DNA from 2 places in the Micromonospora sp. CPCC 205558 genome. Region 2 is predicted to be linked to the other one. Evidence: riboswitches for the same ligand, from Rfam matches in the RefSeq annotation. Region 2 holds a riboswitch; the other holds the start of a gene.
The links. Region 2 has a riboswitch for cobalamin ahead of V6U86_RS21735 (ribonucleoside-diphosphate reductase subunit alpha). Riboswitches for the same ligand answer to the same signal wherever they lie in the genome.
Positions count from the first base shown of each region.

Region 1: it holds a riboswitch for cobalamin, as region 2 does, so the genes downstream of both, V6U86_RS01845 (hypothetical protein) here and V6U86_RS21735 (ribonucleoside-diphosphate reductase subunit alpha) in region 2, are expected to answer to the same signal.

Region 1 covers NZ_JBAKHR010000001.1:423,386-435,524, forward strand. The annotation lists gene V6U86_RS01825 (ABC transporter permease) at 1-384, opposite strand, end outside; gene V6U86_RS01830 (ABC transporter permease) at 377-1,396, opposite strand; gene V6U86_RS01835 (ABC transporter substrate-binding protein) at 1,366-2,964, opposite strand; gene V6U86_RS01840 (hypothetical protein) at 3,310-4,197, shown strand; gene V6U86_RS01845 (hypothetical protein) at 4,261-5,694, opposite strand; cobalamin riboswitch at 5,798-5,919, opposite strand; cobalamin riboswitch at 5,987-6,102, shown strand; gene V6U86_RS01850 (prenyltransferase/squalene oxidase repeat-containing protein) at 6,195-8,927, shown strand; gene V6U86_RS01855 (LPXTG cell wall anchor domain-containing protein) at 8,924-9,874, shown strand; gene V6U86_RS01860 (CbiQ family ECF transporter T component) at 9,879-11,060, shown strand; gene V6U86_RS01865 (ABC transporter ATP-binding protein) at 11,057-12,139, shown strand, end outside.
Region 2 covers NZ_JBAKHR010000019.1:96,992-109,130, reverse strand. The annotation lists gene eno (phosphopyruvate hydratase) at 1-1,242, opposite strand, end outside; gene V6U86_RS21745 (MerR family transcriptional regulator) at 1,361-2,275, shown strand; gene V6U86_RS21740 (ribonucleotide-diphosphate reductase subunit beta) at 2,755-3,750, opposite strand; gene V6U86_RS21735 (ribonucleoside-diphosphate reductase subunit alpha) at 3,801-6,149, opposite strand; cobalamin riboswitch at 6,344-6,559, opposite strand; gene V6U86_RS21730 (enolase C-terminal domain-like protein) at 6,875-8,269, shown strand; gene V6U86_RS21725 (FadR/GntR family transcriptional regulator) at 8,277-8,999, shown strand; gene V6U86_RS21720 (aldo/keto reductase) at 9,010-10,005, opposite strand; gene V6U86_RS21715 (ATP-binding cassette domain-containing protein) at 10,002-10,814, opposite strand; gene V6U86_RS21710 (ABC transporter substrate-binding protein) at 10,814-11,866, opposite strand; gene V6U86_RS21705 (ABC transporter permease) at 11,907-12,139, opposite strand, start outside.

The DNA.
Region 1 (12,139 bases), on a different contig from region 2:
GATCCGCATCAGGATCCGGTCCACCCGGCCGCCGAGCGTGCCGGCGATCCCGCCGACCACGCCCCCGAGAACCGTGGCCACGAGGGCGGCGACCGCGCCGACGAGCAACGAGACCCGCAGTCCGTAGACAGCCCGGTGCGCCACGTCGCGGCCCAGGTCGTCAGTGCCGGCAAGGTGGGCCCAGGACGGTGCCAAGCGGGTCTGGTCCAGCGCGACCGCGCTCTGGTCGAGCGGCCAGACGAGCGGAGCGAGCAGCGAGCCGGCGACTGCCACCAGCAGGACCAGACCGGCGATGACGACACCGGTCTGGCCGGGTCGCAGCCGCAGCCGCAGCCGGGACCGGGCCAGGTGGAGCAGCGGCTGTCGGGTAGCAAGGTCAGCCATCGAGTCGCACCCTCGGGTCGGCGGCGGCGTAGGCGAGGTCGGTCGTGAGGTTCGCGGCCAGCACCACGGCGGTGGTGACAAGCGTGATCGCCGCCAACAGCGGGAAGTCGCTGCCCAGTGCGGCGGCCACCGTGACGGCACCGAGGCCCGGCAGCGAGAAGACCGTCTCGACAAGCACCGCCCCGCCGACCAGCTCGGGCAGGTGGGTGCCGACCAGGGTGAGGAACGGCAGCAGCGCGGTCCGTAACGCGTGCCCGAACAGGATCGTCCGCCCGGGCAACCCCCGGGCCCGCGCCGCGAGCACGTGGTCGTCGCGCATGCTCTCCGCTACGGCGTCCCGGACGAACAGCACGAACCACGGTGCCTGGGAAACGGCCAGCACTCCGACCGGCAGGATCAGGTGGTGCGCCACGTCGGCCCAGGAGGTGCTGGTCGCTGTGACATCGGTGAGCCCGCCCGCCGGAAACCAGCCCAGGGCCAGCGCGAACACGGCGATCGCGGCCAGACCCAGCCAGAACACCGGCATCGACTCGACCGCGTAGGCCGCCGCCCGCAAACCCCGGTCGAACAACCCCCCCCTGCGGTACGCGGCCAGCGCGCCCAGCAGCAGACTGCCGACCAGGACCAGGGCGAGGGTCACACCGATCAGCAACAGCGTCCAGCCGGCCCGGTCGGAGAGCACTGCGGCGACCGGCTCGTGACGACTCGTCGACCAGCCCAGATCGCCCTGGACCAGATTGCCGATCCAGCGTAGGTACTGCACCGGCAGCGGGTCGTCGACACCCCAGTTGGCGCGAATCTGCGCCAGGTTCTCCTCGCTGGCGGTGAAGGCCGCCGCGCCCGCGTACTGCTTGGCGGGGTCCACCGGCGAGGCGGCACCCAGGGCGAACATCCCGACGCTCGTCGCGGCGAGCACCGGCACGGCGACCAGGAGGCGGCGTCGGACCACCGCCCCGGCCCCGGCCAGTCGGCCGGAGCGGGTCATGAGCGCGTCCAGGTGTTGATGTTCCACCAGATGCTGTTCGCCACCCCGTGCTCGTGCGCCTCGACCCGGGGGGCCGCGCCCTGGACGGAGGACTTCAGCACGTAGGTGTGCCGCAGGTAGGTGAGGAACAGCCACGGCACGTCGGCGGCCAACTGCTTCTGGAACTGGGTGTACGCGGCCTTGCGAAGAGCCGGGTCGATCTGGTCGCGGCCCTCCTGGAGGGCCCGGTCCGTCACCTCGGAGCGGTACGAGCCAGGGTTGAAGTAGCCCTGCCCGGCGAACTGGGAGCTGAACAGCTTGTACGAGACGAAGTCCGGGTCGTACGGAGTGCCATAGCCCATCAGCAGGGCGTCGGACTTCATCCGCGGATCGATGGCGTCCCAGGTGAGCCCGGCCGGGGTGACCTCGATGCCGATCTTCTTCGCGTCGGCGGTGACGGCCAGGGCCAGGTCCTTGCGAAGGGTGTCGGTTGCCGGGTACATCAGCGTGAACCGGGCCGGCCGGCCGTCCTTGGCCCGCACCCCACCCGAACCGGGCCTCCAGCCGGCAGCGTCGAGCAGCGCGCTCGCCGCCGTCGCGTCGGCGGTCGGCGTGCCGACTGTCGAAGGGTCGGCGAACTCGGAGGTCGGGGGGACCGGCCCGAACGCCGGTTCGCCGGCGCCACCGAGGATTCCGGACACCATCGCGGCCCGGTCGACGGCGAGGTTGAGCGCCCGGCGGACCGCCGGGTCGGCCAGGACCGGGTTGCCCATCGGCAGCATCACGCCCCGGTAGTCGGCGGTCGGCACCCGCTGCACCCGGTACGTGTTGTCGGAGTCGAATCCGGAGGCGAGCTTCGGCGGCAGCTCGGCGGCGTCGAACTCACCGGCGCGCATCCGCTGGGCGCGGACGTTGTCGTCGGCGACGAACGCCACCACGACCCGGTTGTTCGCCGGCCGGCCACCGAAGTAGCGCTCGTTCGCGGTGAGCACCAGCCGGTCACCCGGCGTCCAGGACTCGACCTTGTACGGCCCGGTCCCGATCGGCTTCCGGTTGAACCCGGTGGTGTTGATGTCCTGCCCGCTGAGCAGCTTCGACGGCACGATGCCCAGGGTGAGCCGCTGCAGGAACGGCGCGTACGGGTAGCGCAGCCGGAACACGACTGTGGTCGCGTCGGGTGCGGTCACCGACTCCACCATGTCCAGGTCGGAGCGCAGCGTCGAGTCGACCTTTGGATCCAGCACGGCCTGGTACGTGAATACGACGTCCTGGGCGGTCAGCGCGGTGCCGTCGTGGAACTGCACGCCGTCGCGGAGCTTCGCGGTCACGGTGCGTCCCTCGGCGGACAGTACCGGCAACGCCGTGGCCAGCCCAGGGACGAGGCGGTTGTCACTGTCGCGGGCGACGAGCCCGTCGAAGATCAGCGCGGCGCCGTCGACGCCGAAGTTGAGCACCGGGTTCAGTGCGTCGGGCTCGTCGGAGGTGGCCACGACAAGTGTCGCGCCGCCGGCTGGGCTGTCCGGGGTGGTCGGGGCCGAGCAGCCGGCGAGGACGAGCATCCCGGCCGCTGCTGTCAACGCCACGAGGCGTCGGAAGGTCGGACGGATCCGGGTCACGGAACGCTCCTGTGGTGTGGGTAACGGGGTGTGGGGCGTGCAGGTGCAGCCGCAACAGTTGATGATCACGGTGGCACAGTTGCAACTCATTGGCAATTGCAAGATGTCTGCATCATGAACAGGAATGCGGTCGTCGAATCACGTCCAAGCGCGCGTCACCGCCCGCGCATCTGCGCTGACCAATAAGTTGATCAACGAACTGTTCATGTCGTTTCTTCGTGCCCCACACCGGCCTGGACCTGCGCGTTTGCCGACGGTCGACAGGGTTGCCGCGAATCGTGTAGTCGCCATCCTGGAGCCCTCTTGTCCCAGCATCGACGTCGGCGACGACGAAACGCGGCGACGGTGATCCCGCTGGTGGCCCTCGCCGTCGCAGCAGCCGTCCTGGCCCTGCCGTCCCCGGCATCGGCGCACCCGTTCGGTGATCCGCAGACCGTGTCCATCACGCCTGACGAGCAGCGGCCCGACGTCGTGCGGGTGCGGTGGCGGGTCGGCGGCCCCGACGACCTGACACTGCTCGGCGTCTCGCTCGGCCTGCTGCCGGCCGACCGCATCCTGCTCGACGGTGCGGTCGACTACCGGACGACCGACCCCGCCGTGATCGCGGCGTCCGAGCAGTTTCCCGCGTACCTGCTCAAGCGGATCACCGTGGCCGACGGGGCGCGGCCCTGCCTCGGCGTTGTCGCACCGCTCAAGGCCCTGGCGCGGACCGGTGCGACTGTCGACTACACCTGCCCGGGGCCGGTCGGCACGGTTACCGTCGCGGTGCGGATGCTCACCGGTCTGTGGATGGTGCGCCGGCACCTACACGCCGCAGGCCACAGTCACGACCACACCCACACCCACGGCCACGGCCACGGCCACGGTCATGGCCACACCCACACCCACAGTCATGACCACGTCAAACGCCCCGGACTGTTTTTGCTGGGCATCTCCGGCGGGCTGACCCCTTCCCCGGCCGCGTTCCTCGTGCTGGCGACCGGGCTGTTCATCGGTCGCGCCGGCTTCGCTCTGCTGCTGGTCCTGACGTTCGGCCTGGGCATGGCCGTCGTGCTCTTCGGCGTCGGGATCCTCGCGGTCGCCGGTAGCTCCCTGGTCACCCGGGGCGCACAGTCCCGCGCCATTCTTGGGTTGGCCACCCGGGTGGCGCCCGTCCTTGCCGCCAGCGGCATCACGCTGTTCGGCGCGGGTCTCGTCACCGTCGCCGCGATCCACCTCGTCACCCTCGCCTGAGCAACCGGCGAGAGCGTGGTCAGCGGCGGCTCGGCCGCCGCTGACCACGCCACTACCCGACGGTCAGACGCCGTAGCGCAGGTAGATGGTGTCGCCGACGGTCACTGTCGTGCCGCGGGTCGCGGTGGCCAGGGTGCTGCCGTCGCGGGACACCTTCCATGTGGAGGAGCCGCTGTTGGCCAGGCCGTTGATCGAGGTGATGGTGCCGGTGCCGCTGGTCGGGTTGAGGGCGGTGACGCAGCCGCTGGGGGCGGCCGCGCCGACGGCGGCGTCCAGCACGGCGCCGAGGGTGGTGGTGGCGGCGGTCGGCGTCAGCGTCACCGCGCACGGCTTGATGCTGCCGCTGCCATTGTCGATGATCACGGCGAGTCGGGAGGCGATGCCGGCGGTGAACCCACTCGCCGCGACCCAGGTGGGAGCGCCGGCGGTGACCGGGGTCGGGGGAGCGGCGGTGTAGCCCGCGGCGGCCAGGGCCCGCACCGCGTCGATCGAGGCGTACGCCGATGGGGTGGTGTTGGTGGTGAGGTACTTGAACCCACCGCCGCTCAACTGCTGCGCGCGGAGGAAGTCGATCGGCGTCTTTCCGGCCGTGGTGGTGAAGTCGGTGCCCTGGCTCGGGATGCCGCAGGCGTTCAGCCCGGAGACAGCCCACGCGTTCGAGTCGGTGTTCACACCGAACATCGAGGTGAACGCGCCCGAGGCGTTGACGAGCTTGCCCTTGAGGAAGTTCTTCGCCTGGACGACGTCGGTGTCGGTGTTGGGCACCCCGGCGGCACAAAGGGCGGCCATGGCTGCGCCGGTCATGTCGATGTCGCTGGCGGCGGCGAGTTGGGTGGGGTTGCCCTCGGCCTGGCTGAAGGTCCAGCCGCCGTCGTTGTGCTGGTTGTTGCGGATCCGGGTGACCGACAGGTTGAGCAGCGCCTGCGGCACGCGGGCGGCACCGGTCTGGGTCTTCGCGCCGGCCAGGGCGAGGGTGGCGAAGATGGTGCCGTTGAAGTTCGCCGGCGGGCCGTAGTAGCCGGCCGATCCGGTCTGCCAGTAGGCGATGGTATCGGCGATCAGGTTGCGGGCGGGGGAGACCCGGGCGGGGTCGATGCCGGCGGCGTAGGCGTTCAGGACGCCACGCTCGTAGTCGGTGACGACGGGCGCGGTGCTCGGCCAGGACGCGGCGGAGAGCTGGTTACGGTACACGGTGCGGGCGTTCTTGGTCGTGTCGCCGGAGGGGTAGACGTCTACGGCCGCGACGCCGGCGGGGGCGAACGCGCTGAACGCCCACTCGTTCGACAGCCCGCCGCTGGCGTAGCTGCCATCGGCGGCCTGCAGGGTGCGCAGGTAGGCGACGCCATTGGTCTTGGCGGTGGCGATCTGCGCCGCTGTCGAGGTCGCGGCGGCCGGCGCGGCACCGGTCGTGACCGCGACGACCGAGGCGATCAGCGCGGCGGCGGGAACTGTCGCGAGTCGTCTCCGGCGGCTGCCGGAGGAAAGGCGCGAGGACATCGGGTCTCCTTGGGGGAAGGGGCACGACTGCCTCGACCCGGAGCCCGGCAGGGGCCGGCGGGAGCGGGGCGGGCCGGCCGCAGGACGCGTGGGACGGATACCGCAGGTGCTGCGTCACCACGTGGGTGGTCGGGCTCGGGACGGCCAACCGTCCTCACCGTTGCGCGTCAGCCCCGGATTTCCACCGGGTTCCCCCACGCGATGACGCGGTCACGGTATGGGAGGAAGCCCCTACCGCGCGCTGTTAGGTACATGACACGTCCTCGCGTTGACGAGGTGGTCGGGGTTGTGGTCCGATGACCGCGATCCAGCAGTCAGGGGAAGCCGGTCAAAGTCCGGCGCTGGCCCGCAGCCGTAGGTCCCGTTTTCGGGACGAGTCGGATTACCTGGCTGGATAGTGCACCGCAGCGCCGTCGAGGTACACGGCGCGGAGCCAGGTTTCCGGGACTCGTCTCGGGGTCCGCGTCCGCGCCTGCGCCGCTACCCCGGAGAGAGTCACCATGTCCCCACTGGTCAGTCGAACGTCGCGGATCTCCGCGCCGTGGTTGGCGTTGGTCGCCGCGGTGACGCTCGGCGCGTTGGCGCTGGTGGTGCCGACCCGTGCGGCGATCGCCGATCCGCTGGAGTTCTGCACCCCGACCCAGGGCGCGATCGTCGCGGTCGACTTCGGCGCGTGGGGCGGGCCGCTGTTGCGCGGCTGCGACGCCACCCCGACCACCGGCCTGGATCTGCTGCACGAGGCGGGCTTCACCACGACCGGTACCGCCCACGACGGCCCCGGGTTCATCTGCCGGATCGGGTCACCCGCCTTCGACGCCGGTGCCGAGCACCCGACGCCGGCCGACGAGGCGTGTCAGCTGACGCCGCCGGCCACCGCCTACTGGTCCTACTGGATCGCTCCGGCCGGGCAGGACCACTGGACCTACAGTCCACTCGGCGCGATGTCCCAACGGCCCGGCCCAGGTGAGGTCGAAGCGTGGGTCTTCGGCGGCACCGACATCGGCGGCACCACCGGGGCGCCGAGCTTCACCCCCGCATCGGTACGCGCGAGCGGCCCGACGCCGACCGCGACGCCAACCGCGACCCCGACCGGGACGCCCGTGCCGGTGCCACCGACGGAAGCCCAGGTCAAGGCGGTTGCGAGTTACCTTGTCGCGCAGCTCGCCGACGGCGACCACGTCGACAACGGTTTCGTCGACTACTACCGGACCATCGCCGTCGCCACCGCCCTGGCCGGGACCGGTGGGCAGGACCAGACCATCACCAAGATCGTCGATTACCTGCGGGCGCACGTCGATGCCGCGATCTCCCCGAACGGTGCCACCGCCGCACCCCACATCGCCAACGTCGCCAACCTCGCGCTCCTGCTGACCATCACCGGCGGTAACCCGCGCGCGTTCGGCGACCGGGATCTGATCGCCACGCTCACCGATCGGGTGTGCACCGCGACCGACGTCGACGCCGGCTGCGCCGCCGCCGGTGACTTCGCCGGATCGAGCGATCCCCTGACCCACGCGACCGCCCTGCTCGCGCTCAAGCGGGCCGGCGTCACCCCGCCGGCCGCGACCGTCACCCGACTGACCGAGCAGCAGTGCGCGACCGGTGCCTTCGCCGGTGTATGGCGCAGCCCCACCGACGCCTGTGACCCGGACCTCGCGGCCACGACGCTGGCCGTCCTGGCGATGCACACGCTCGGCGGGCACGACGCGGCGTTGAGTTCGGCCAAGGCGTTCCTGGCTGCGGCGCAGGAGCCGGACGGTGGGTACCAGCCATGGACCGGAGCGGGCTTCAGCGACACCTACCCCACCGGGCACGCCGCGCAGGCACTCGCCGTACTCGGCCTCACCGACCGGGCCGCCGCCGCCACCGGCCTCCTGGTCAGCCGGATCGTCACCGGCGGTGGGCTCAGCCCCGACCCGAGCAACCCGGACGCGGACCTGGCCGCCACCGCCGCTGCGGCGCTCGCCCTGGCCGGTAAGAATCTTGCCACCCTGGGTGCGCCGCCGCCGCCGCCGGCCGGGCCGCGACCCGATCTGGTCAAGGGGGTGGCCTACCTCGTCGCGCCGGGCAACCTGATCGACGGCAGGTACTACGAGTCGTTCCCCGGCTTCCCCGACTTCGGGTTGAGCATCGACGGTGCCTACGCCCTGGCCGCCACCGGCGGGGACGACACCAAGCTGCGGGCGATCGTCGAGTTCCTGCGCGGCGGCGGCGCGGTTGGCGACAACGGATTCACCGTCGACATGTGGTTGGGCGTCGGCACCGACTACGCCGTCGGCGGCGCGATCGGGAAGATGGCGTTGCTGGCCCAGGTCACCGGCTACGACCCACGGTCGTTCGGTGGACACGACCTGATCGCCGCGTTGGGTGACGTGACCTGTACCAAGGTCGACGCGCCGACCGGCTGTGCCGGGGCCGGCAACTACCGGTACGCCACCTCGGTGTTCGGGCAGTCGCTCGGCATCATGGCGCAGCTGCGCGCCGGCCAGGGCGAGGCTGCCATCAAGCCGGTCGAGTTCCTCAAGGGACTCCAGCGCGCCGACGGGTCGTTCCCCAGCCTCATCCCGGCGGCGGACGCCGACAAGGACGTCGACAGCACCGCGATGGCCGCGATGGCTCTCGCGCCGTTGACCGACGACGCGGCGGCGGTCAGCGCCGTCGACAAGGCGCTGACCTGGATCGCCTCGGCGCAGAAGGCGCACGGCGGGTTCCCCGGCGCGGCCGGCGACTCCACCAACTCCACGGCGCTCGCGATCCAGGGCCTCGCCCTGCGCGGCACCACCTATGCCCGACAGGTCGACAATGCGATGTCGTTCCTGGCCGGCCAGCAGAACGACGACGGCGGGTTCACCGTCGCCGCCGGGGGCCAGGCTGGCTCCGACGTGCGCGCGACCACCCAGGTTGTCGGCGGTGCCACCGGAATGTCGTTCGCCACCCTGACCCGCGACGTGCACGAACTGCCCGGCACGGATCCGACCGGCTCACCGACGCCAACGCCGACCGCGACGCCCAGCACGACTGCGACACCGACCGCGAGTCAGTCGCCGCTCCCGTCGACCAGCCTGACCCCGCCATCGCCCAGCAACGGGGGGCAGCCGTCGGGCAACCTGCCCCGCACCGGCGCGTCCATCGTGACAGTCATCCTGCTGGCGCTGGTGCTCGTCGTCGCCGGCGTCCTGCTGCGGATCTCCGCACGTCGGCGCGCGGTGGCCGGCGATGGCGGTGCCTCGTGACGGCCCGCAGGTGGCTCCGGTCGGTGGTCGCCCTGTCGATCGTCGCGATGGTGGCGGGGACACCCGCGCCCGCGTTGGCCGACCCGCTGCCGATCGGCCAGTGCACCACGTCGTCCGGGGTGATCCTCGCGGTCGACTTCAGCAAGTGGGGCGGGCCACTCCTGCGGTCCTGCGGCACCACCCCGACCACCGGTTATCAACTGCTCAACCAGGGTGGCTGGCGCACCACCGGGACGCAGCACGATGGGCCCGCGTTCATCTGCCGGATTGGCTACGCGGGTTACCAGGGCGGTACGCAGTACCCCACCCCGGCCACCGAGAGATGTGCTCTCACACCGCCGGCCAGCGCGTACTGGTCTTACTGGCACGCCGACCCGGGGCAGAACACCTGGGTCTACAGCCAACTCGGCGCGATGAGCTACAAGCCCAAGCCCGGCAGCGTCGACCTGTGGATCTTCGGGGCCACCGACATCGGCGGCACCCAGGGGCGGCCCCAGTTCAGTCCGGACAGCGTCCGAGCCCGCAACAGCAAACCGACCGGAACAGCCACCACCGTTCCCCCACCCGCCGCACCCACCCCGGCTCAGCCGGGTGGCGGGAATCCACCGGGCGTTGGCAACCCACCGAGGGCTGGCAACCCGCCGCCCGTCGATCCCGGCGTCGGCAACCCTCCGCCCGGCCTCCCGCTGGCGGGAGCACCGACGCCGGGCCCGATCAGTGGTACGCCGACGCCCCCGGCCGGCGAAGCTACCTCGGCGGTAGCGGGAGGACCGTCCCTGCCACCGAGCACCACCGCCGACGCACCCCGCATTCTCGACGCGGAACCCACCGCGATGGCCGCTCGCCAGGACACCGGTTCGGCGCTGCCGGCACTGATCACGGTCGGGCTGCTGGCCCTGCTCGCCCTTGCCGGCGGTGTCGTCGGCTGGCGACGCCGCCGCGCCTGACCCGATGCGCCCGATCCGTAGCGGCCTCGTGCACCGGCTCGCGGTGGCGCGGCTGCCGCGCCCTCTGCACCCGGTGGCCTGGTGGTTGTGGGCGCTCGCGCTGGCCACCGCCGCGAGCCGCACCAGCAACCCGCTTCTCCTGCTGCTCATCTTCGCGGTGCTCGGGTTCGTCGTCAGCGCCCGTCGCACGGACGCGCCCTGGGCACGGGCGTTCCGCTACTACCTCTACCTCGCCCTGATCATCATCGCGATCCGGGTGGTGTTCCGGACGGTCTTCGCCTCCGGCATCACGCCCGACGACCACATTCTCTTCCGGCTCCCGCACCTGCCCACCCCCGACTGGTACGCCGGCATCCAGATCGGCGGCCCGGTCTCCCTGGAGGCGACCCTGTCCGCCGCTGTCGACGGGCTCCGGCTGGCCTGCCTGCTGTGCTGCATCGGGGCCGCCAACAGCCTCGCTAACCCCAAGAGGGCCCTGCGGGTCCTCCCTGGCGCGCTGTACGAGTTGGGTGTCGCCGTCACCGTCTCGCTGAGCGTCGCACCGCAACTCGTGGAGAGTGTTCAACGGGTCGCCCGTGCCCGTCGACTGCGCGCCGGGCGAGCCAGGGGATTCGGTGCCGTGCGGGCCATCGTGATGCCGGTCCTGCACGACGCGCTGGACCGGTCGCTGCGGCTGGCCGCCGCCATGGACTCCCGCGGCTACGGCCGGGTCGGCACCGCCACAGCAGGCTCGCGGCGGCTCACCGGCGTCCTCATGCTCACCGGCATGGCCGGCCTCTGCGTCGGCGTGTACGGCCTGCTCGACCCGCGGGTGCCACGCCCGGTCGGGCTCGGTGGCCTCGGATGTGGTGTCCTGCTCTGCGTCGCCGGACTGGCGCTCGGCGGACGCCGGGTCTCCCGCAGCCGCTACCGACCCGACCCGTGGCAGTGGCCGGAGTGGACCGTCGCCGGCTGCGGCGTCGTCACGGCCATCGTGCTCGGTGCCGGCACCGGCTACGACCCCGCCGCGCTCAACCCGAGCCTCTATCCGCTGCACTGGCCCAGCCTGCCCGCACTACCGGCCGCCGCGATCCTTGTCGCCGCCCTCGCGGCGATCGCCGCACCGACACCGCCGCGCCCGCACCGACCGCAGCCCGCCGCCGCCGTGCGGCACCGCGCCGCCGACACCGCAGGAGCACCGTCATGATCCGCTTCGAGCGCGTCAGCATCACGTACGACGGCGCACCCCGCCCCACCCTCCGCGACGTCGACCTCCACATCGACGAGGGGGAACTGTGCCTGGTCGTCGGGCAGACGGGCGCGGGGAAGTCGACGCTGCTCGGCGCGATCAACGGTCTTGTCCCGCACTTCACCGGCGGCACCCTCCAGGGCAGCGTGCGCGTCGCCGGTCGGGACACCGCCGACCACCCCCCACGCGAGTTCGCCGATCTGGTCGGTGTCGTCGGGCAGGACCCGGTCGCCGGGTTCGTCACCGACACCGTCGAGGAGGAGTTGGCGTACGGGATGGAGCAGCTCGCCCTCGATCCGGCTGTCATGCGGACCCGGGTGGAGGAGACCCTGGACCTGCTCGGCCTCGTCGACCTGCGCCACCGGGGCCTGCACGAACTCTCCGGCGGTCAGCAGCAACGGGTGGCGATCGGCGCGGCGCTGACCGCTCACCCGCGGGTGCTCGTCCTCGACGAGCCCACCTCCGCGCTCGACCCGACCGGGGCCGACGACGTCCTCGCCACCATCACCCGGCTGGTTCACGACCTCGGCGTCACAGTCGTGCTGGCCGAGCACCGCATGGAACGCGTCCTGCCGTACGCCGACCGGCTCATCCACGTCGCCCGCGACGGCACCGTCCGGCACGGTGACCCGAGCGGTCTCATCGCCGATGCCACAGTCGCGCCGCCCGTTGTCGACCTCGGGCGTCTGGCCGAGTGGTCGCCGCTGCCACTGTCGGTACGCGACGCCCGCCGGCACGCGACGGCACTGCGGGACCGATTGCCGGCCACTCCGCCGCAACCACACCGCCAATCCCACGCCGGCACGCGGAAGGCGCTCACCGCAACCGGCGTGGTCGTCCGCCACGGACCGGTCGTCGCCGTGCGCGGGGTCGACCTCAGCCTGGTACGCGGTGAGATCACCGCGTTGATGGGGCGTAACGGATCCGGCAAGTCGTCGCTGCTCTGGGCTCTGCAGGGCTCGGGTCGCCGGGGCGGCGGCGGCATCGCTGTACCCGATCCGTCGGGTCGGGACGTCGACCCGGGGCGGGTCGGCGCG
Region 2 (12,139 bases):
GCGGTCGCCGAGCTCCTCCTCGATGCGAATGAGCTGGTTGTACTTGGCCGTGCGGTCGGAGCGCGACAGCGAGCCGGTCTTGATCTGCCCGCATCCGACGGCCACCGCCAGGTCAGCGATTGTGGTGTCCTCGGTCTCTCCGGACCGGTGCGACATCACCACCCGGTACCCCGCCTTGTGGGCGGCGTCCACAGTCGCCAGGGTCTCGGTGAGCGTGCCGATCTGGTTGACCTTGACCAGGATCGCGTTGGCGTAGCCGCCGTCGATCCCGTCGCGCAGCCGGTCGACGTCGGTGCAGAAGACGTCGTCGCCGACCAGCTGCACGCGCTCCCCCGCCGCCGCCGTCAGCCGCTTCCAGCCGGCGATGTCGTCCTCGGCCATCGGGTCCTCGATCGAGCTGATCGGGTACCGGGAGACAAGGCCGAGCAGGTAGTCGATGTGCTCCTCGACGGCGCGCTGGCGTCCCTCGCCGACGTAGTCGTAGACGCCCCCGCGGAAGAACTCCGAACTGGCCGGGTCGAGGCAGATCAGGACGTCCGACCCGGGCTCGTAGCCGGTGTCCTCGATGGCGCGCAGCACGAACCGCAGTGCCTCGTCCGCGTCGGTGAAGTGCGGCGCGAAGCCGCCCTCGTCGCCGACACCGGTGTGGTGACCGGCCGCGGCCAGGGACGCCTTGAGGGTGTGGAAGACCTCAGCGCCCATCCGGACCGCCTCGGCGAAGGTCTGCGCCCCGACCGGCGCGATCATGAACTCCTGGAAGTCGAGCGGATTGTCAGCGTGCGCGCCGCCGTTGATGATGTTCATCATCGGCACCGGCAGGAGGCGGGCGCCGACGCCACCGACGTAGCGGTAGAGCGGTTGCCGGTGGGCCAGCGCCGCCGCCTTCGCCGCCGCCAGGGAGACCGCCAGGATCGCGTTCGCACCCAGTCGGCCCTTGTTCTTCGAACCGTCGAGAGCGATCATCGTCTCGTCGATCAGGGCCTGGTCCTCCGCATCGAGCCCGAGCACCGCGTCGGCGATCTCGCCGTTGACCGCGGCGACGGCCCTGCTGACCCCCTTGCCGTGAAAACGCGCCCGGTCCCCGTCACGCAGCTCGACCGCCTCGTTCGCCCCCGTCGACGCGCCGGACGGCACGGCCGCCCGGCCGGTCGACCCGTCGGCGAGGACCACGTCGGCCTCCACGGTCGGGTTGCCCCTGCTGTCGAGGATCTGCCGAGCCCGCACCAGACTGATTGCCGTCATCACACACTCCCTGCTCAAGCTGCCTGTTCGCAGCCAGACTGGCAGGAAACGGCAGCCCTGACACCGCGACGATGGACACGTTGACCCGTACCCCGGGGTGCGGGTTTAGGGTCGCGGGATGCGGGTGGGTGAGTTGGCACGCCGGACCGGAACCACGGTCCGGGCACTGCGGTACTACGAGTCGGCCGGGCTGGTCGTACCCCGGCGGCTGAGCAACGGCTACCGCGAGTACGACCCGATCGCGGTGCGGCTGGTGGCTCAGATCCGCGAGCTGATGGCACTCGGCCTCACCGTCGAGGAGACCCGCCCGTTCGTGGAGTCGATCGCCGGTGGTTCCGACGACACCGACGTGTGCGCGGCGGCGGTGGCCACGTACCGCAGCACGATCACCAACCTGCAGGAACGCATCGGCAAACTGACCGCCCAGCGGGACGCGCTGGACGCTCGCCTCGACACGGCCGCGACCCAGGTCGTGCCCGGCGGTCAGCCGGTCGACGCCGACCCCACCGCCCTGGTCGGCACCAGATTGCCGCCCCTGTCCTTCTACGGCACCGACGGCCGCCCGGTCGATCTCGACGCGCTCGGCGCCGGGCGGAGCGTCATCTTCGTCTACCCCCTGACCGGGCGGCCCGGCGTTGACCTGCCCAACGGGCTGCTGGAGGTCCACGGCGCCCGCGGCAGCACCGAGCAGGCCGCCTGGTTCCGCGACCACCACGCGGAGCTGCGCGCGGCCGGCGCCGCACGGGTGTACGGCCTGTCCGCGCAGTCGACCGGCTACCAGCGTGAACTCGCCCACCGGCTACGGCTGCCCTACCCGCTGATCCCCGACCCGAGACTGACCCTGGCCGACGCGCTGAGGCTGCCGACCCGCACCGCGGGCGACATGACGCTCTACGAGCGGTTGACCCTGATCGTCGCCGACGGCGCTGTCGAACACGTCTTCCACCCGATCCCGGACCCGGCGTCGCACCCACTGCACGTGATGCGGTGGCTCACCAAGCGACGCCAGGCCCCCGGATCGGTCGCCGCTTAGAAGTCGTCGTCGAACGCACCGCACTGCTCACCGTCCATCGTTACTTCTGCAACATGATCGATGCGGCGTCCGGCACAACAGCCAACGACCAATCGAGCCGACGGCATTCGCTCTGACTCGTGCACTCGAGGCAGCCGCCTGAACGCCACGGCTGGTCAAGTGCCCGAGTCCAGTGAGCATCAAGCGTCCGCATCGCGGCGAACAGTTCGTCTGCCCGACTTACCGGTTCATCGATCGGCACGGCGGCGCCCTCCCGCGTTCACGACGTTGGCCCCACCTGGGGGCAGCGACCATCTGCCGTGCTCCCCCAGGCCGAGATCCCAGGAGTTTGCCGAAACCGACGAGCCCGAAACGACCCTTCCCCGCGATCTTGCACTTCCTGTCGCGACATAAATGAGCATTGCGCGCATATCGGCGACCGAAGCTGCAAGATCGGCGCGGACGGGGTGTTGCAACGCGTCGGCTGCGGTCGCCGCTGCCTAGAAGTCGTCGTCGAAGGCGACGGTGCCGCTCACCCCGACCTGGTACGCCGACACCCGCCGCTCGAAGAAGTTGGACAGCTCCTGCACGTCCTGCAACTCCATGAAACCGAACGGGTTGCTCGACCCGTAGAGCGGCGCGATGCCGAGCTGGGCGAGGCGGCGGTCGGCGACGTGCTGGAGATACTCCCGCATGTCGGCCAGGGTCAGACCGGGTACGCCCTGGCCCAACAGGTCCTCGGCGAACTGCACCTCACACTCGACGGCCTCGGTGAGCATCCGGCGGACCTGGTCGGCGAGGTCGTCGTCGAACAGGTCCGGCTCCTCGGCGCGAACGGTGTCGACGACGTCGAACGCGAACGCCATGTGCATGGACTCGTCGCGGAACACCCAGTTGGTACCGGAGGCGAGGCCGTGCAGCAGACCACGGGAACGCAGGAAGTAGACGTAGGCGAACGCGCCGTAGAAGAACAACCCCTCGATGCAGGCGGCGAAGCAGATCAGGTTGAGCAGGAACGTCCGCCGGTCCTCCCGGGACCGAAGCTCCCGCAGGTCGTTGAGGGAGTCGATCCAGCGGAAGCAGAACTCGGCCTTACGGCGGATCGAGGGGATGTTCTCGATGGCGGCGAAGGCCTCGAAGCGTTCGGTCTCGTCCGGCACGTACGTGTCGAGCAGGTTGAGATAGAACTGGACGTGCACGGCCTCCTCGAACAGCTGCCGGGACAGGTAGAGGCGGCCCTCGGGGCTGTTGACGTGCTGGTACAGGTTGAGCACCAGGTTGTTGGCGACGATCGTGTCGCCGGTGGCGAAGAACGCCACCAGGCGGCTGACCAGGTGCCGTTCGGCCGGCGACAGTTTGTCCAGGTCGGCGAGGTCGGCGTGCAGGTCGACCTCCTCGACGGTCCAGGTGTTGCGGATCGCGTCGCGGAAGCGGTCGAAGAAGTGCGGGTAACGCATCGGGCGGAGCGTGAGGTCCATCCCGGGGTCGAGCAGCATGTGCGTGGTCCTCGTGTCGTTGGTGGCGGCGTCGGTGGTGTCGGCGGCGGTCACTGGCAGGCCTCGCACGACTCGGGGTTCTCCAGCGAGCAGGCCAGCGCCTCCGCGTCGACGGCGACGGGCGCGAGGGCGATGGGTGCGGCGGCGGCGGGTGCGACGGCACTGACGGTGGCCTGCTGGATCCGCGTGGCGGGGCGTGAGCGCAGGTAGTAGGTGGTCTTCAGCCCGGCCTTCCAGGCGTACAGGTACATCGAGGAGAGCTTGCCGATTGTCGGCGCGGCCAGGAACAGGTTCAGCGACTGGGACTGGTCGATGAACGGGGCGCGGGCGGCGGCCAGGTCGATCAGCGCCCGCTGCGGCAGCTCCCACGCGGTGCGGAACAACTCCCGTACGCCGGCCGGCAGCTCCGCGATGTCCTGCACCGATCCCTCCGCCCGCTTGATCGCCGAGCGGATCCGGTCGGTCCACAGACCGCGGGCCTTCAACTCGCGTACCAGAGCGGTGTTGACCTGGAGGAACTCCCCCGACAGGGTCTCGCGCTTGAACAGGTTGGACACCTGCGGCTCGATGCACTCGTAGCACCCGGCGATCGAGGCGATGGTCGCGGTCGGCGCGACCGCCACCAGCAGCGAGTTGCGCAGCCCGTACGCCTCGACCCACTCCCGCAGCGCGTCCCACCGCGCGGTCTGCGTACCCTCGACGCCCCACAGGTCGGGCTGGAGCTGACCCCGCGCGGCCCGGGTCTGCGGGTACGCCGGGTGCGCGCCGAAGTCGCGAGCCAGGTCGGCGGAGGTCTCCAGCGCGGTCAGGTACAGCTCCTCGCTGATCCGGGTGGACAGCTCCCGCGCGGCCGGCGAGTCGAACGGCAGCCGCAGGGCGAAGAAGACGTCCTGCAGCCCCATCAGCCCGAGCCCGACCGGCCGCCAGCGGGGGTTGCTCGCCGCCGCCTGCGCGGTCGGGTAGTAGTTGATGTCGATGACCCGGTCGAGGAAGGTCACCGCGGTCCGCACGGTGGCGCGCAGCCGCTCCCAGTCGATGCCGCCGTCGGTGAGGTGGGCGGCCAGGTTCACCGAGCCGAGGTTGCACACGGCGGTCTCGGCGTCACTGGACACCTCGACGATCTCGGTGCAGAGGTTGGACAGGTGCACCACGAAGCCCGGCTCGGCGGTCTGGTTGCAGAGTCGGTTGGCGGCGTCCTTGAAGGTCATCCACCCGTTGCCGGTCTGGGCGAGGGTCCGCATCATCTTCCCGTACAGCTCCCGCGCCGGGACCTGCCGCACGTAGCGACCCTGGGCCTCGGCCTGCCGGTACGCGGCGTCGAACCGCTCCCCCCACAGGTCGGGCAGCTCGGGAACCTCGTGCGGGTCGAACAGCGACCACAACTCGTCGGCCTCGACCCGGCGCATGAACTCGTCCGGAATCCAGTTGGCCAGGTTGAGGTTGTGGGTGCGCCGGGCGTCCTCGCCGGTGTTGTCCCGCAGTTGCAGGAACTCCTCGATGTCCGGGTGCCACGGCTCCAGGTAGACGCAGGCCGCGCCCTTGCGCCGGCCGCCCTGGTTGACCGCGGCGACGCTCGCGTCCAGTGTGCGCAGCCACGGCACGATCCCGTTGGACTGCCCGTTCGTGCCCCGGATCAGCGCGCCCCGGGAGCGGACCCGGGAGTACGCGATGCCGATGCCACCGGCGAACTTGGACAGGTTGGCGACCTGGGCGTACCGCTGGTAGATCGAGTCCAGCTCGTCGAGCGGGGAGTCGACCAGGTAGCAGGAGGACATCTGGGTGTGCCGGGTGCCGGAGTTGAACAAGGTCGGTGAGCTGGGCAGGTAGGCGAGGCTGGACATCAACCGGTAGAAGCCGACCGCCTCGTCCGCCGTCCGGGACAGGCCGCAGGCCACCCGCAGCAGCCAGTACTGCGGGGTCTCCAGCACCAGCCGGCTGGTGGGGTGACGCAGCAGGTAGCGGTCGTACACCGTGCGCAGCCCGAAGTACTCGAACCTGCGATCGCCGCCCGGGTCGATGGCGGCATCGAGCGTCGTGGCGTGCGCGGTGACGAATGCGGCGGTGTCGTCACCGATCAGGCCCTCGGCGTGGCCGACCCGAATCGCCGCACTGAACGAGGTGATGCCCTGCCGGCGCACCTCCTTGTCGACGTAGCCGGCCAGCAGCCGGGCGGCGAGGCGGGAGTACTGCGGCTCCTCACCGATCATCTCGGCCGCGGTCTGGATGGACAGCCGGTCCAGTTCGGCAGTGGTCGCGCCGTCGTAGAGGCCACTGATGGTGCGGGTGGCCACCCGCATCGGGTCGACGTCGGTCAGGTCGTCGGCCCACCGCTCGACCGCCCGGACGATCTTGTTCACGTCCACCGGTTCGGTGCCACCGTCGCGCTTGCGGACCTGCATCGGCGTGCGGCGCACTGTCGCGTCGCCGCTGGCCGGGACTATCTCGGTGACTGTCACCACTCGCTCCTCGGAGTTCGAGACCTGGTGGCCCGGAGACGCGAGGAGACAGACACCGACGGACGCCACGCCAGCCCGGCGTGGGTCAGGTGGCGTCAGCCGTCCCACGCGGCCTCGGACCGCCGCCCACCCGGGTGCGGGTACGCGGCGCGCTGGCAGGTCTTCGGACTCGTGGGCACGACCGGCTCGCCGGTCTCCTACTGGCCGTCGCTTCCCAGGCCGTGTGGTGGCCCAGTGCTGATGACGGCGGTCGTTCCCACTCACCGCTGCGGGACAGTCCCGGATTTCCACCGGGTTCCCTGTTGCCTCGACCGCGCCGGATGAGCGGCCGAACCAGCTGCGCTCGACACCATATATAGGGACACAGTCGTTGTCACACCCCACATGTCGTTCTCGGGCGTGTCGGCGGCCGCCGGTGATCATCGTCACCAGCATGGCGGGCGGACGCCGGGCAGCGCGAGAGGCGTCCCCAAAGGTGTCGACAATCGACAAGGATCCGATGCGTCGAGGTGACGTGCGTCTGCCGTCGTCCATCCCGACCGGGTCCGGTGCGCGCAAACATCATATGTCTGGATGCCGGCGGTGATCGACAACGTTGACGTTCCGAGGAAACTCTCCGTATACTCCGAATGATCATCTGATCTTTAGCCTAGTCGGGCGAGGAGCGCATGCCGCAGATCACCGCCGTCACCGTCGAAGACGTCCGCTTCCCCACCTCCCTGACCGCTGACGGGTCAGACGCCATGAACAAGGACGGCGACTACTCGGCGGCCTACGTCGTCCTGCACACCGACGGCGTCGACGGCGCGGGCGCGCCGCTCGCGGGGCACGGCCTGACCTTCACCATCGGTCGTGGCAACGACATCGTGGCGGCGGCGGCAGTCCATCAGGCCCAGCTCCTCGTGGGCATGGACGTGGCGACGATGGCAGCGGACATGGGCGCGGTCTACCGCCTCCTGACCTCCGACTCACAGCTGCGGTGGCTCGGCCCGGAAAAAGGTGTCGTCCACCTGTCCCTCGCCGCCGTGTTGAACGCGTCGTGGGACCTGGTCGCCCGGATCGCCGACAAGCCGCTGTGGCGGCTGCTCGTCGACATGTCCCCCGAGCAGCTCGTCGACATCGCGGACCTGCGCTACCTCTCCGACGCGCTGACCCGGGACGAGGCACTGGCCATCCTGCGCGCCAAGGAGGGCACCAAGGCCGCCCGCCTCGCCGAGCTCGACCGGACCGGCTACCCCGCCTACACCACCTCGGCGGGCTGGCTCGGTTACGGCGACGACAAGCTGCGCCGGCTGTGCCAGGAGGCGGTGGACACCGGCTACGGCTACGTCAAGCTCAAGGTCGGCGCCAACCTCGATGACGACATCCGCCGCTGCGCGATCGCGCGGGAGATCCTCGGGCCGGATCGCAACCTGATGATCGACGCCAACCAGGTGTGGGACGTCGGTCAGGCCATCGAGTGGGTCACGGCCCTCGCCCAGTTCAAGCCCCTCTGGATCGAGGAGCCGACCAGCCCCGACGACATCCTGGGCCACGCTGCCGTCCGCCGTGCCGTCGCACCGATCGGCGTCGCCACCGGCGAACACTGCCACAACCGGGTGATGTTCAAGCAGCTGTTCCAAGCCGAGGCCATCGACTTCTGCCAGCTGGACACCGGCAGGTTGGCCAGCATCAACGAGATCGTCGCCGTGCTGCTGCTCGCCGCGAAGTTCGACATCCCGGTGTGCCCACACGCCGGCGGCGTCGGGCTGTGCGAGATGGTCCAACACGTGTCGGTGCTCGACTACGTCGCGATCTCGGGGGATCTCACCAACCGGGTCACCGAGTTCGTCGACCACCTGCACGAGCACTTCACCGATCCGTGCATCATCCGCGACACCGGCTCGGGCAGCGGTTACGTCCTGCCCAGCGAGCCCGGCTACTCCACCCGGATGCGTCCCGAGTCCGTCACGCTCTACCGGTTTCCCGACGGCCACTACTGGGCCGCGACAGACCCGACTACCGTGTCATCTCCGGAGGCGTACGTGATCGCGGGTGGGAAGGCCACCCCCGCCGGCCGCTAGGGGGATCATGTCTCGCACTGACGAAGTGGTCAACGGCATCAAACGGATGATCCTCGAAGGGCAGTTCAGGCCCGGAGACCGGTTGCCCATCGAGAAGGATCTCGCCGAGTCGCTCGGCGTCTCGCGGGGCTCGTTACGCGAGGGGATGTCGGCGCTGTCGATCCTCGGCATCGTCAACATCCGCCAGGGCGACGGCACCTACGTCACCAACCTCGACGCGCCACAACTGCTGGCCCCGATGGGTTTCGTGGTGGACTTCCAGGGTCAGGGCGACCCACGGCACATCCACACCGTTCGGCGACTGCTGGAGTGCGAGGCCGCCCGGCTGGCGGCGACCAGGATCACCGACGAGGCCCTGGCCCAGGCGGCGGACCTGCTCGACGAGGCGGCCCGGATGGTCGGCCAGTCGCCGCAGGACCATGAGCGGATCATGGAGATCGACATCGCGTTTCACCGGATCATCGCCGTGCACGCCGAGAATCCGGTGCTCGTCGGCCTGATCGAAGCCTTCGCCGGGCGCACCATCCGCGGCCGGCTCTGGCGGAGTCTGCACGAGGAGGGCGCGGACCTGCGTACCCATGACGAACACGTGGCGATCCTCAAGGCCCTCGTGGCGCGCGACCCGGAACGGGCCCGCACCCGGATGGCCAACCACCTGATCGGCGTGGAGGAGTCGTTGCAGGGGTTACCCGACGACGCTGACGCGAGCGTCGAGACGGCCCGATCGTGACCGCCGATCCTCACGACTGCACATCGAGCAGCCCTTCGTCGTACAGGGCCGCCCAGAGCTGATCCGGGACGTCGACGTCGGATCGGCGCAGGGTCTCGGTCACCTGGGCCTCGTCACGCATGCCAACCACCGTCGACACCACGGCCGGGTGACGGCGGACGAACGCCAACGCCGCCTGCGGCAGCGTGACGCCGTACGCCTGGCAGACCCGCGCCACCCGACGGGCGTGGTCGATCACCTCCACCGGCGCCTGCCGATAGTTGTAGACGGCGTCGGTCGGCGGCATCTCCCGGGCGAGCAGCCCGGAGTTGTAGACCCCGGCGACCACCACACCGACGCGGCGAGCCTGCGCGACGGGCAGCAGGTCGGTCAACGCCCCCTGCTCCAGCAGGGTGTACCGGCCGGCGCACATCACCACGTCCACATCGGTCTCCGCCACGAAGCGGGCCAGCATCGCGGACTGGTTCATCCCCGCCCCGACCGCACCGATCACGCCCTGCTCCCGCAGCTCCACCAACGCCGGGATCGCCTCGCGCGAGGCCTGCTCCCAATGCTCGTCCGGATCATGCAGATACACCACATCGATCCGGTCCAGGCCGGTGCGCCGGAGGCTCGCCTCCAACGAACGGCGCACGCCGTCGCGGCTGAAGTCCCAGACCCGGCGGTGATCGGCGGGAACGTCGAACCCCTCCGGATCCCGCCGGTGAGCCGTCTCCGGCGACGGCACGAGCAGCCGACCGACCTTCGTCGACACCACGTACTCGCCGCGCGGGCGGGAGCGCAGGGCGGCACCCAGCCGCCGTTCGGACAGGCCCAACCCGTAATGCGGTGCCGTGTCGAAGTATCGGATGCCACCCGCCCACGCGGTGTCCACCGCGGCCGCGAACTGCTCCTCCGACGTGGCCCGGTAGAGGTTGCCGCCCTGCGAGGCGCCGAAGCCCAGCGGGCTCAGCCGCAGCCGCAGCCGCGACTCGACGGTGTTCACGCTCGCCCGTACCGCCGTCACCGCTCGTCCCGATCCGTGCTGCCGGTCATCGCCGCGACCAGGTCGTCGGTGGTGACCTCGTCGGCGCGTAGTTGCGCGGCTCGTCGGCCGAGGCGCAGCACCTCGACCCGGTCGGCGATGTCGAGCACCTGCGGCATGTTGTGGCTCACCAACACCACCGACATGCCGGCGTTGCGCGCCCGCCGAACCACGTCGAGCACCCGCCCGGTCTGGACCACGCCCAACGCCGCGGTCGGCTCGTCGAGGATGACCACGTTTGTCGCCCAGATGATGGCTCGGGCGACCGCCACGCACTGCCGCTGCCCACCGGAGAGCATCGCGATCGGAGTGGTGACCCGGGAGATCCGTACGCCCAACTCGTCGAGGGCGGCGGCGGCGCCCTGTCGCATGGCCCGCTTGTCCAACAGCCCGAGCCGACCGAGTGGTCCGGAGCGCAGGATCTCCCGGCCGAGATACAGGTTGGCGGCCACGCTGAGGTCGTCGGCGACGGCGAGATCCTGGTAGACGGTCTCCACCCCCGCCCGCCGGGCGTCGACCGGGGTGGAGAACTGGACCGGACGGCCGCCGATCAGGATCTCGCCCTCATCCGGCGGATGCACACCGGACAGGGTCTTGATCAGGGTGCTCTTTCCGGCGCCGTTGTCACCGATCAACGCGACGACCTCACCCCGGCGAACCGTGAAGTCGGCACCACGCAACGCCTCGACGTGCCCGAACCGCTTGACGATGCCGCGGGCTTCGAGGACCGGCGGGTCGCCGTCGACGGGTTGTTGATCGCTGTCGGCGGTGGCCGTGGGGATGCCGCCCATCACTGCACCGGCGGGTTGGCGCAGCTGGGCTCGAGCACCGCCTTGATCTCCGCCGAGTCGATGTTCTCCTTGGTGACGAACGTGACGCCGGTGTCGGCCGAGGCCAGCGGTGCCTTGTCCCGAAGGTGCTTGACCATCTTGTCGACGCCGAAGTAGCCCATCTTGAACGGGTTCTGCACGACCAGCGCCGAGATCTGGCCGCTGCGTACCCCGGCGATCTCGTCCGGGGCTGCGTCCCAGCCGATGATGACCACCTTGCCGGACTTGCCGGCGGCCTGGATGGCCTGCGCGGCACCGAGCACGCTCGGCTCGTTGGCCGCGAAGACGCCAGCAAGGTTGGGGTTGGCGGTGAGGATGTTCTCGGTGACCCGGCGGGCCTCGTTGACGTCGCTCTTGCTCGGCTGCTGGCCGACCAGCTTCAGGTTGGGGTACTGGGCCAGGCCGGCCTTGAAGCCGTCGACCCGCTCAGTGTTGGTCTGCGAGCCGGGCTGGAACTCGACCAGCGCCACCTCGTGGTTGCCGGGGCCGAGTTCGGTGGCGAGCATCTTCGCCGCCTCGGTCGCCGACGCACGGTTGTCGGTGGCGAAGAGGGGCACGTTCGACGGCTGCGGGCTGGTGCCAGAGTCGATCATGGCGACGGGGATGTTGGCGCCGAGCGCCTTGTCGGTCGCCGGCGCCAACGCGCTGGAGTCGGTCGCCGCGTAGACGATGCCGTCGACCTTCTTGGTGACGAAGTTCTGGATCAGGTTGACCTGGCCCTCGACGTCGGTCTCGGTGGTCACCCCGTCCCACTGGACGGTGACGTTGCCCGCGCGCTCCGCGGCGCACTCCGCGCCCGCCTTGACCGTGTTCCAGTAGTCGGCCCCGACCGCCTTGGGTACGACGGCGAGCTTCAACGGACCGCTCGCGTCCTTTGTCGCGCCGTCGCCGCCGTCGCGGACCTCGACCCCGCCACAGGCGCTGAGCAGAGCGGTCGCCGCGACCGCGGCCAGGATCGCCTGCGCGCGCAGGAGTGGTCCTCGCGTCCGCCGGCTGGTGGTGGTGTGTGCCATGGTGTGTGTCCTTCCTCGTTCGGACTCTCGAAATGGCATGTCAACCCCGTGATTCCAGCCGCCGGCGGCGGTACTGGTCGAAGTAGACGGCGGCCCAGATGATCACGCCGACGATCACCTGCTGGTAGTGAATGCTGATGTCGAGCAGGACGGCGCCGTTGCGTACCAGGGCGATCAGGAACGCGCCGATGATGGTGCCGACGATCCGGCCCTGCCCGCCGAACAGGCTGGCTCCGCCGATGACCGCGGCGGCGATGACGTCGAGCTCCAGCG